One region of the Rhizobium sp. AN80A genome, then DNA from elsewhere that is predicted to be linked to it. Evidence: predicted binding sites of a transcription regulator. Region 1 holds the regulator's gene; the other holds the start of a gene.
The links. Region 1 encodes LexA, which represses DNA repair genes until DNA is damaged. Its sites were predicted from a motif close to TGTTCNNNNTGTGTTCNG; they were not measured.
Positions count from the first base shown of each region.

Region 2: P3R82_RS26490 (helicase-related protein) is a predicted target of LexA. The motif match lies at 2,057-2,074, and genes of this name have one in related genera.

Region 1 covers NZ_JASJPX010000003.1:1,086,695-1,092,167, reverse strand. The annotation lists gene gltA (citrate synthase) at 1-122, opposite strand, end outside; gene P3R82_RS16910 (ComEC/Rec2 family competence protein) at 588-2,861, shown strand; gene lexA (transcriptional repressor LexA) at 2,842-3,567, opposite strand; gene P3R82_RS16900 (VOC family protein) at 3,767-4,651, shown strand; gene kdsA (3-deoxy-8-phosphooctulonate synthase) at 4,648-5,473, shown strand, end outside.
Region 2 covers NZ_JASJPX010000003.1:3,010,122-3,015,594, reverse strand. The annotation lists gene efp (elongation factor P) at 152-721, shown strand; gene P3R82_RS26505 (hypothetical protein) at 836-1,039, shown strand; gene P3R82_RS26500 (YMGG-like glycine zipper-containing protein) at 1,135-1,395, opposite strand; gene P3R82_RS26495 (DUF3309 family protein) at 1,423-1,578, opposite strand; gene P3R82_RS26490 (helicase-related protein) at 2,259-5,384, shown strand; gene P3R82_RS26485 (RNA-binding S4 domain-containing protein) at 5,388-5,473, shown strand, end outside.

The DNA of each region.
Region 1 (5,473 bases):
AAGGAAGCCGTGTTCTTGTAAAGGGCGCCGATATCGATGACATCGGGGCCAATCGTGCCGCTCTTGACAGAGAGCTCGACGGTTTTGTCACCGAGTTTCAGTGTTGCGCTTTGATCCGTCATTATGATCCTCCAAACTGGCGGGTGGCGCCATAAAAGCGCCATAGGGTTAAGCGTCGTCTGCGATAGCTATATGATCGCGCGCCTAATGCCAAGTTACCGTGACGCCATTTTGTGCATCGCAGTATCAACTTTTGAGCACTGCTGAAATGCCGTCTCCGCATAGCGGAAGTCGATGATAATCCTGACATTTTCGATGGTTTTATTTCGCATTTGAATTCAAACGATTATAGTTGCGTTTCGGTTCCGAGAGCGGCATTCTGACTGCAGGTCAGGGTGGCTTTCGGGTGTTTTTGCATGCCGGAGTTGAATGCCAGTAACGCGGTTTTGAAAGCACCCGAAGCGGCGCAAATTGCCAATTTGCCGGACGCGGCCGGGCGAAATGCCCGTGCCATAGTCACACGTCCGCCCTTGACGCAGTCCTCGTCAGGCTTTCTTGGTCGCGCAAACCGCCGAATCGCCCGCCAGATGGTGGTCGCCAGACAGGCGTTCGCCGCCGAATTCGACCATGGCCGGTTCTTCCTGGCGTCGCCGGTTCTGCTCGGGGCCGGCGCCATCGCATGGTTCAGGCTTTCGAGCGACCCTCCGCCGACGCGATTGCTTGCCTGGGCGGCCGCCTTTGTGCTCGTATTCCTGCTTTCCGGCGTCGGGCGCGTGGCAACCCGCCGCATGGCTCTGGCCGGTCTGCTCGTCGTGCTCGGCATGTTTGCCGCGCAGATCGAGACGTGGCGCGCGGCCACCGTGGTTCTGGACGCGCCGGTGACAACGACCGTGACCGGCCGCGTGGAACGGCGTGAGGGCGACGACAACGGCCGCTGGCGCTATATTCTCAGGGTAACGCGAACGGAGACGCCGGCTCTCAAGCGGCCACCGGAACAAATCTCGCTTGTTGCCCGCGCCGGCGAACCCGTCGCGGTCGGCGGCTGGCTGACCGGCCGCGTGCGCCTGACGCCGCCGGCGGGGCCGGCGCTGCCGGGACTGAGCGATTTCGCATTTTCCGCCTATTTTGACGGCATCGGCGCCAACGGTTTTTTCTACGGCACGCCGCAACTCCTCCCGTCGCCGGTGGATAGCGTCGAGCTCTCCGCGAAAGATCGCGCCATGGCCTGGCTCTACGGCCTGCGCAGCCGCATCGGCGACCGCATCCGTGGCATCCTGTCCGGTGATACCGGCGCCTTCGCCGCCTCTCTGGTCACCGACGAGAGACGGGCCATCTCCAACGAGACGACCGAGGCGCTGCGTCAATCCGGTCTCGCGCATATCGTCGCGATCTCGGGGCTCAACATGGCGCTGTCGGCCGGCATCTGCTTCGTCGGGCTGCGCCTGTTCTTCGGTCTCTTTCCCGGCTTCGCCCAGGCCTATCCGACCAAGAAGTTCGCCGCCGGCAGCGCGCTTCTGGCGCTGACCGCCTATTACATGATCTCCGGCTTCGCCGTCTCCGCCGAGCGCGCCTTCATCATGATGGCGATCATGCTGGTCGCGGCGCTGTTCGACCGTCCGTCGATCAGTCTGCGCAATATCGCTCTCTCCGCGCTGCTGATCATATTGCTGTCGCCATCGGAAGTGCTTGGCCCCAGCTTCCAGATGTCTTACGCCGCGACCCTGGCGCTGGTCGCCGGCTTTGCCGTCTGGACCAGAAGACGACCTCGCGAGAGCGTCTTTTTCACGCATCCGGCGATGAAACCGGTCATGTTCGCGCTTCGCTTCTTTGGCGGCATCGCGCTCACCTCCATGATCGGCGGCTTCTCGACCGCATTGTTTTCGATCGAGCATTTCAACAGGCTGAGCGGCTACGGGCTGCCGGCCAATCTGTTGGCCATGCCGGTCATCTCCTTCATCGTCATGCCCTTTGGAATGGCCGCCATGTTGGCGACGCCATTCGGCCTCGATGCGCCCTTTTGGATCGTCGCTGGCTTCGGGCTGGATCTGGTGATCGCTATCGCCAGGATGGTGTCGGGCTGGGGCGGTAGCGTCGATACGGGCAGGATTCCCGAATGGTATTTCGTGATCGCCGTCGTCGGCTTTCTAATCTGGGGGCTGATGCTGACGCGCCTGCGCTGGATCGGCGCCGTGGGTGCCGCGGTTGCAACCCTTGTCCTCGTCATGCTGCCGGCCGAGCCGGCGCCCGAGCTTGTCGTGTCCGAGGATGGAAGCCTCGTGGCATCGCTCAAGAGCGACAGCCTGGCCAGCAATCGCGAACGCCCGCCCGACTTCATTCTGGGGCAATGGCAGCGCGCGCTTGCCATTGAAAATCAAACGCCGCCGGACATGCTCGATGGCGAGGCGCTGTCCATCCCGAAAAAGGGCGAGCCAAGGCCGAGATTGACACCGAGACAACAACGCGAAGCCCGCGGCATGATGCGCGGCGCAGCGGATTCGACGAACAATAATGGCTTCCAGTGCCTGAAGACGGCGTGGTGCGTGACCACGCTCGACAGCGGCTACATCATCGCGACGCTGGAAAACGCCGCTTATCTCGGTCCCGCCTGCGACGTCGCCGATATCGTCGTCACACCCGTCCGTCTCCGCGAGGTGACATGCCGCTCCGGCGCCATGCTCCTGACCGGAGAAACCTTGCGGCGCTCGGGAGCCGTCGAAATCCGTATCGACGAGCAAGGCTCGCCCGTCGTCAAAACCGCTTACGGCAGTCTCGATCGCCCCTGGATGCGTCATCGCGCCTATGACTGGCGCAATGACAGCTTCGCGGGCGACCCGTCACCGATTAGTGATATCGGCGGATGAGGCCGACGAGCTTGCCCTGGACCTTGACGCGGTCCGGTCCGAATATGCGGGTTTCGTAAGCCGGGTTGGCTGCCTCGAGCGCGATCGAGGCGCCCTTGCGGCGGAAGCGCTTCAGCGTTGCCTCTTCGTCATCCACGAGCGCCACGACGATGTCACCGGGATTGGCGGTGTTGCCGTTGCGGATGATGACGGTGTCGCCGTCGAAAATGCCGGCCTCGATCATCGAATCGCCCTTGACCTCGAGTGCGTAGTGCTCACCCGAGCCGAGCATGTCGGCGGGAACGGTGATGTCGTGAGTGTTGTTCTGGATCGCCGAGATCGGCACGCCGGCTGCGATCCGGCCCATGACGGGAACGGAAGCCGAGTTTCCGTTGTCGGCGCTCGGCGCCGGCTTCGGGGCAGGGGCGGCGGCCACCGGCTGCGGCTTGCCGAGGCTGCCCTCGATGACGCTCGGCGAAAAGCCGCGGCGTGGCTGCAGGCTCGGATTATAGGCTTCCGGCAGCTTGATGACCTCGAGCGCGCGCGCCCTGTTTGGTAGCCGGCGAATGAAGCCGCGTTCCTCCAGCGCCGTGATCAGCCGGTGGATGCCGGACTTCGACGCGAGATCGAGTGCATCCTTCATCTCGTCGAAGGAGGGCGGAACGCCCGACTCTTTCATTCGCTCGTGAATGAACAGAAGCAGTTCCTGTTGCTTGCGCGTGAGCATCGAATTGAACCCCAGAGTCGTGAAACAAATCCAGAACGGACACTATATGTTCCATATGTGTTCCGCAAGTGCCTAAATTTTCGTAAAACTTGGCTCTGAATCGTCGCGATTTTGCGCTTCATTCGATTTAACCGCGCTCGCCTCTTGCATTGTGGCGAAAGCCAGCGCACATCTCTGCCGATTTCGGGAGGATTTGCCTATGAGTGAACCCCATCCTCTGGACCACGTCGTCCTGCCTGTCGTCAACATCGAGATGGCGCGCGAGCGTTTGGGCAAGCTCGGCTTCACGGTCGCTGCCGATGCGCTGCATCCCTTCGGAACCGCGAACGCCTGCGTTTTCTTCGCCGACAAGACCTATCTCGAGCCGCTCGGCATCGCCAGTATCGAGGCCTATGAGGCCGCCATCGCCGACGGGAACGTGTTTGCGGCGCGCGACCGCGCCTTTCGCTTTCGGTGCGGCGACGACGGCTTGTCGGCGATCGTGTTCGGCACGCCGGACGCCGATCGTGATCACGCGCGATTTATGACCGATGGCATGAGCGGCGGTGATATGCTGCAATTCGCCAGGTCGATGAGGATGCCGGACGGGTCGGAGGTGACGGCGGCGTTCCGCCTGGCCTTCGCGGCCGATCTGCGCGCGCCCGATTTCTTCCTCTTCGCCTGCCAGCGGGTCAATCCGCTGCCAAGCGACCGCAAGGCCTTGGAGACGCACGCCAACGGCGTATCGGGGATCGCGTCGATCGTGCTCTCGTCGTCCGATCCCAAGGCGTTCGCGCCGCTGTTGCAGCTGGCGTCCGATGCGGCCGCGTCACGCCAGGAGGCCTTCGGTGTCAGTCTCGACGCGGGCAATGTCCGTATCAATATCCTGTCGCCGGATGGGCTGGACGCCTATTACGATCTGTCCCAGTCGACAGCCGATCGCGGTTTGCGCGGCTCGGCGATTGTTTTCGCCGTTGCCGATCTCGCCGTGACAGAGGCGCATTTGGCTGCTAACGGGATCACCTACACACGCAAGAACAATCGAATTCTGGTGAAGGCCGCGCCCGGCCAGGGTGCACTCTTCGCCTTCGAGGAGAAACGATGACTGAAACCAATTCCGAAGTGGCCGTGGGCGAAGGCGCCGGCCGTGTTGTGTTTTCCAACAGCGCCCGCCTGTCTCTGATCGCCGGCCCGTGCCAGATCGAAAGCCGCGAGCATGCCTTCATGGTCGCCGGCACGTTGAAGGAACTCTGCGACAAGCTTGGCATCGGCCTCGTCTACAAGTCGTCCTTCGACAAGGCAAACCGCACGTCGCTGTCGGCGCAGCGCGGCATCGGGCTTGAAGCGGGGCTCGAAATCTTCGCCGATCTCAAGAAGGAGTTCGGCTTCCCGGTCCTCACCGACGTCCACAGCGAAGAGCAGTGCGCCGACGTGGCCACCGTGGTCGATGTCCTGCAGATCCCGGCCTTCCTTAGCCGGCAGACGGATCTCCTGGTTGCCGCTGCCAAGACCGGCCGCGCCATCAACGTCAAGAAGGGTCAGTTCCTGGCGCCGTGGGACATGAAGAACGTGCTTGCCAAGCTGAATGCCAGCGGCAACCCGAACATCATGCTGTGCGAGCGCGGCGCCTCCTTCGGCTACAACACGCTGGTCTCCGACATGCGCTCGCTGCCGATCATGGAAGCGATGGGCGCGCCGGTCGTTTTCGATGCGACCCATTCGGTGCAGCAGCCAGGCGGGCAGGGCGGCTCGAGCGGCGGCCAGCGCGAATTCGTCGAGACGCTGGCGCGCGCGGCGGTCGCCGTCGGTGTGGCCGGCGTGTTCGTCGAGACGCATGAAGACCCCGACAACGCCCCATCGGATGGCCCGAACATGGTCTATCTCAAGGACATGCCGCGCCTGCTTGAAAAGCTGCTGGCCTTCGACG
Region 2 (5,473 bases), 1.9 Mb from region 1:
TCAATGCCGTCCTGACCGGATCAACCCACGCAAGGGCTGGCTATTTGCCGGATTTTAGGTTAGTTGCGCCCCCAAAGAACACCTGATTGCGTCTCCGGGGCCATTTCGACAGTCCTCTACGACGCCAAAAGCCGAGTTACAAGGAACTCTTATGGTCAAGGTCATCGCCTCTTCCGTCCGCAAGGGCAACGTCCTCGATGTGGACGGCAAGCTCTACGTCGTTCTGACGGCCAACAACTTCCACCCGGGCAAGGGCACGCCGGTCACCCAGGTCGACATGCGCCGCATCGTCGATGGCGTGAAGGTCTCCGAGCGCTGGCGCACGACCGAGCAGGTCGAGCGCGCCTTCGTGGAAGACGTCAACCACCAGTTCCTCTACGAGGACGGCGAAGGCTTCCACTTCATGAACCCGGAATCCTACGACCAGGTCGTCGTCGACAATGAGACCATGGGCGACCAGAAGGCCTACCTGCAGGAAGGCATGGTCTGCATCCTGTCGATGCACGAAGGTGTGGCGCTTGCCCTGCAACTGCCGCGCCACGTGACGCTCGAGATCACCGAGACCGAGCCGGTCGTCAAGGGCCAGACGGCATCGTCCTCCTACAAGCCGGCCATGCTGTCCAACGGCGTCCGCACCTCGGTGCCGCCGCACATCGACGCCGGCACCCGCGTCGTCATCGCGACCGAAGACAACTCCTACGTCGAGCGCGCCAAGAACTGACCCGGCGCCGACCGACCCAAGCTTCAAAGGCCGTATCGCTCCGCGATGCGGCCTTTTTCTTTGGCGTGGGGCGTCAAGCCGTGTAGGCTTCCGCCACGTCGAAAGGAGATCTGTATGTTCGCCTCGGATACTTCTCAAGAACTTCAAAACGAAAATGAATACAGGGCCGCATTGGCCGAGATCAGGCCGTACTTCGAAGGCGAACCTGACGAAGGGTCCGACGAAGCAACGCGTTTTCGCATGCTATTCATACTGATCGAAAATTACGAAGCAGAGCACTATCCCGCCGTGCCAGCAAAGGCGACTACGACCAGATAGGTCGCCCCCGATGGGCTTCATAGTGACAACAAAAAAGGCGCCGGAAACCCGACGCCTTTCTCGATCCGTGGACCTGATCGCTCAGGCCGAAGCCGTTAGCGCGGGCAACGCGCTTCGTAGCGGCGGCCGTAGCGGTCGCGGTAGACGCAGTAGCCGCGGCGTTCGACCGACTGGCCGATGAGCGCGCCGGCAAGACCACCGGCAACAGCGCCGACGGCCGCGCCGCCCCAGCTGTGGCTGACCGCGCCGCCGATGACCGCGCCGGTGCCGGCGCCGATTGCCGTGCCCTGTTCGGTGGCCGTGCAGGATGCCAGCGCGCCAACCAGAGCAGCGATGAGTACAATCTTCTTCATCATGACATTTCTCCCAGGTTTTTCGGGCGCTTAGATACGGCCCATGAGTACAAGAATGATAATAATGACGAGAACTAGCCCCAAACCGCCGGAAGGTCCATAGCCCCAGCTACGACTATAACCCCAATTTGGTAGGGCTCCGAGCAAAAGCAGAATGAGGATAATGAGTAGTATTGTTCCAAGCATGTCCCGTGACCTCAACGCACTTTAGGTTTGAATGAGCCAGAAACACCTAAGCCGGCTTTTGGTTCCGCCCATATGGTCCGACAGGGCAATATTTTTTTCGCGGGCAATCCGAAGCCGCCTGGCATGCCCGCGCGGACGCCGGGCCGGCGGCACATTTTCGCCTATGGTTAAAATTTCCATAAAATACAACAGGTTGTCGTGAACAAACCGGGAAGTCGATGACGTCGCTGATTCGTCTGCCGTTTGTTCCGGATTTGGTCGAGCCGGCTTCGAAACGGATCTTTTACGTTTCGGACGGAACCGATGTCGCACGACGAGCCGGCGAGTGCCATCGCTCCTATCCAACCGGACCAAAACGCGGACACACGCCATACGGGAATCATGAGATTCAGCATCTGGTGGGAAAAAGTGATTCAAAATCAATACTTAGCCGTGAACAAACACTGAATCATCTGGAGTCAGCGATTCGTCTCCGATTCGTTCTACTGCTGTTCCGAATCGCTATGCGAGCATTCCACAAGCTATTCGCGAAGCCTAAAATCCGCCGGTGAAATTCAAATCAGCCCTTGCGTTTGCACGAGCGGCTGTCCATTTGTTTGTCTGCTTCGGATCAGGAGCTTGGTTTTACCCCGGGGCACCCCCGCCCCGTCTGCAGGACAAAGACACTGACATCGCAGCCGATGATACTGAGTGGGCGCGGCGTGACCGCGGTGCTCGGTCCAACCAATACAGGCAAGACCCATTATGCCATCGAGCGGATGGTTGCCCACGGCACTGGCATCATCGGCCTGCCGCTGCGTCTGCTCGCGCGCGAGGTCTATACGCGTGTCTGCGAAAAGGTCGGCGTCCATAACGTGGCGCTGGTGACCGGCGAGGAGAAGATCTCGCCGCCGAATGCGCGCTACTCCGTCTGCACCGTCGAAGCCATGCCGCGCGAGACCAAGGCCGCCTTCGTTGCCATCGACGAAGTGCAGCTGGCCGGCGATCTCGAACGCGGGCACATCTTCACCGACCGTATCCTGCATCTGCGCGGCCGCGACGAGACGCTGCTGCTCGGCGCCGGCACCATGCGGCCGATCCTCCAGCATCTGCTTCCCGGTATTACCGTCGTCGAGCGCCCGCGCCTGTCGCACCTGCTCTACGCCGGCCAGAAGAAGATCACCCGCCTGCCGCAGCGCTCCGCCATCGTCGCCTTTTCCGCCGACGAGGTCTATGCGATCGCCGAGCTCATCCGCCGCCAGCGCGGTGGGGCGGCCGTCGTTCTCGGAGCATTGAGCCCGCGCACCCGCAACGCTCAGGTGGCGCTCTACCAGGCCGGCGACGTCGAATATCTGGTGGCGACGGACGCGATCGGCATGGGGCTCAATCTCGATGTCGACCATGTCGCCTTCGCCCAGGACCGCAAGTTCGACGGCTACCAGTTCCGCAACCTCAATCCCGCCGAGCTCGCCCAGATCGCCGGTCGCGCCGGACGCCACCTGCGCGACGGCACTTTTGGCGTGACGGGCCATGTCGATCCGTTCGACGAGGAGCTGGTCGGCCGCATCGAGGGCCACCACTTCGACAACGTCAAGGTGCTGCAGTGGCGCACCACGGACCTCGATTTCAAGTCGATCCAGACGCTACGCGCCAGCCTTGAAACCGGGCCGCGCGTGCTCGGCCTGACGCGCGCCCTGCCGGCGGTGGACCAGCAGGCGCTCGAGCAGCTGTCACGCTATCCCGAGATCCGCGATCTGGCCGACACCCCGGCAAGGGTCGAAAAGCTGTGGGAGGCCTGCGCGCTGCCGGACTATCGGCGCATTACGCCGGCCCAGCACGCCGATCTGATCGCCACCCTCTTTTCCGATCTCGTGCGCTATGGCACGGTAAATGAGAATTTCCTTGCCGAGCAAGTGCACCGCGCGGATCGAACTGACGGTGAAATTGACACGCTTTCGGCGCGAATCGCGCAGATAAGAACGTGGACCTATGTATCGAATCGGCCCAGCTGGCTTGCCGATCCGACACACTGGCAGGAAAAGACGCGGGAAATCGAAGATCGATTGTCCGATGCGTTACATGAAAGGTTGACGAAACGCTTTGTTGATCGCAGGACATCTGTGCTCATGAAGCGCCTGAGAGAGAATGCGATGCTGGAAGCTGAAATCAGTGTAAATGGCGATGTCTTCGTAGAAGGACATCATGTGGGGCAGTTGTCCGGTTTCCGGTTCACGCCTGTATCGGGAGCGGATGGTCCGGACGCGAAGGCTGTCCAGGCTGCTTCGCAAAAGGCGCTTGCTTTGGAATTCGAAGCCCGCGCGGCGCGTATTCACGCGTCCGGCAACGGCGATCTCGCGATCGGCTCCGACGGTTCGATCCGTTGGCTCGGCGATCCCGTGGCGCGTCTGGCGGGCACCGAGCATATCATGCGTCCGCGCGTGATCCTGCTTGCCGACGAGCAGCTGACCGGCAATGCGCGCGACCACGTCGCCGCCCGCCTGGAGCGCTTCGTCAATCACCACATCTCGACCGTGCTGAAGCCGCTCGACGATCTGTCGCGCGCCGAAGACCTGCAGGGCCTCGCCAAGGGCCTCGCCTTCCAGCTGGTGGAAAATCTCGGCGTGCTTTTCCGTCGCGACGTGACCGAAGAGGTCAAGTCGCTCGATCAGGACGCCCGCGCCTCGATGCGCCGCTACGGCGTTCGCTTCGGCGCCTATCATATCTTCGTTCCTGCCCTGCTGAAGCCGGCTCCGGCCGAGCTCATCACGCTGCTCTGGGGGCTGAAGAACGACGGTCTCGACAAGCCGGGCTACGGCGACCTCATTCCGGTTCTTGCCGCCGGCCGTACCTCTGTCGTCACCGATCCGAGCTACGAGCGCAATTTCTACAAGCTGGCGGGCTTCCGCTTCCTTGGAAAGCGCGCCGTTCGCGTCGATATCCTCGAGCGCCTCGCCGACATCATCCGTCCGCTGCTGCAGTGGAAACCGGGTCAGCCGAACCGTCCCGAGGGGGCCTATGACGGCCGCCGCTTCACCACGACGACCGCGATGCTCTCCATTCTCGGCGCCACGCTGGAGGACATGGAAGAAATCCTGAAGGGCCTCGGCTACCGCGCCGACGCCGTGAAGGCCGAGGAAGCCGCGACCTACCTGGCGACGCAGGACGCCGCCGCGACGCCTGCCGCGGCAGCTACGACGGAAGCAACCGCTGACGCCGCCGCTGAAACGGCCGAGCACGACGACGCCGACAGCGCCTCCGCTGACGAAACGGCTGCCGAAGCACCTGCTGCTGAACCCCCCGAAGCGCCAGCCGCTGAGGCACCAGTTGCTGAAGCGACCGCGACGGAAGCCTCCGCCGAGGCTGCGCCTGCAGCTGAAGCGCCGGCCGCCGAAGCCGAAGAGCCGAAGCCGGTCCTGCTGTGGCGCCTTGGCGGCCGCACCGACAACAACCAGCGCCAGGCACGCGGCCATGGCGAGCGCCGTGGCGGCGAACGCCAGGGTGACCGTCAGGAGCGTGGTGAACGCCAGGGCGATCGTCAGGATCGCGGCCACGGCAATCGTCGCCAGGGCGGCGAAGGCGAGAACCGCGACGGCAACCGTCAGAACCGTGGCAAGGACGGCGGCAAGCCGCACCAGGGCCGCAACGACCAGCGCGGCGACCGCCAGGACCGCGGCGGCGATCGGAAGGGTCGTGACGACCGCAACAACAACCGTGGCGGCTCCCAGCCGCTGCGCTTCGAGGCGAAGCCCCCGCGCAAGGAAAAGCCGGTCGATCCGGATCTGCCCTTCGCCAAGCTCGCTGCCTTGAAGGAGCAGATGAAGAAGTAATCCATGAGCGAGAAGACACAGCCATCGAGCGGTTCGCGCCAGCGCATCGACAAGTGGCTGTTCTTCACGCGCATGATCAAGTCGCGCTC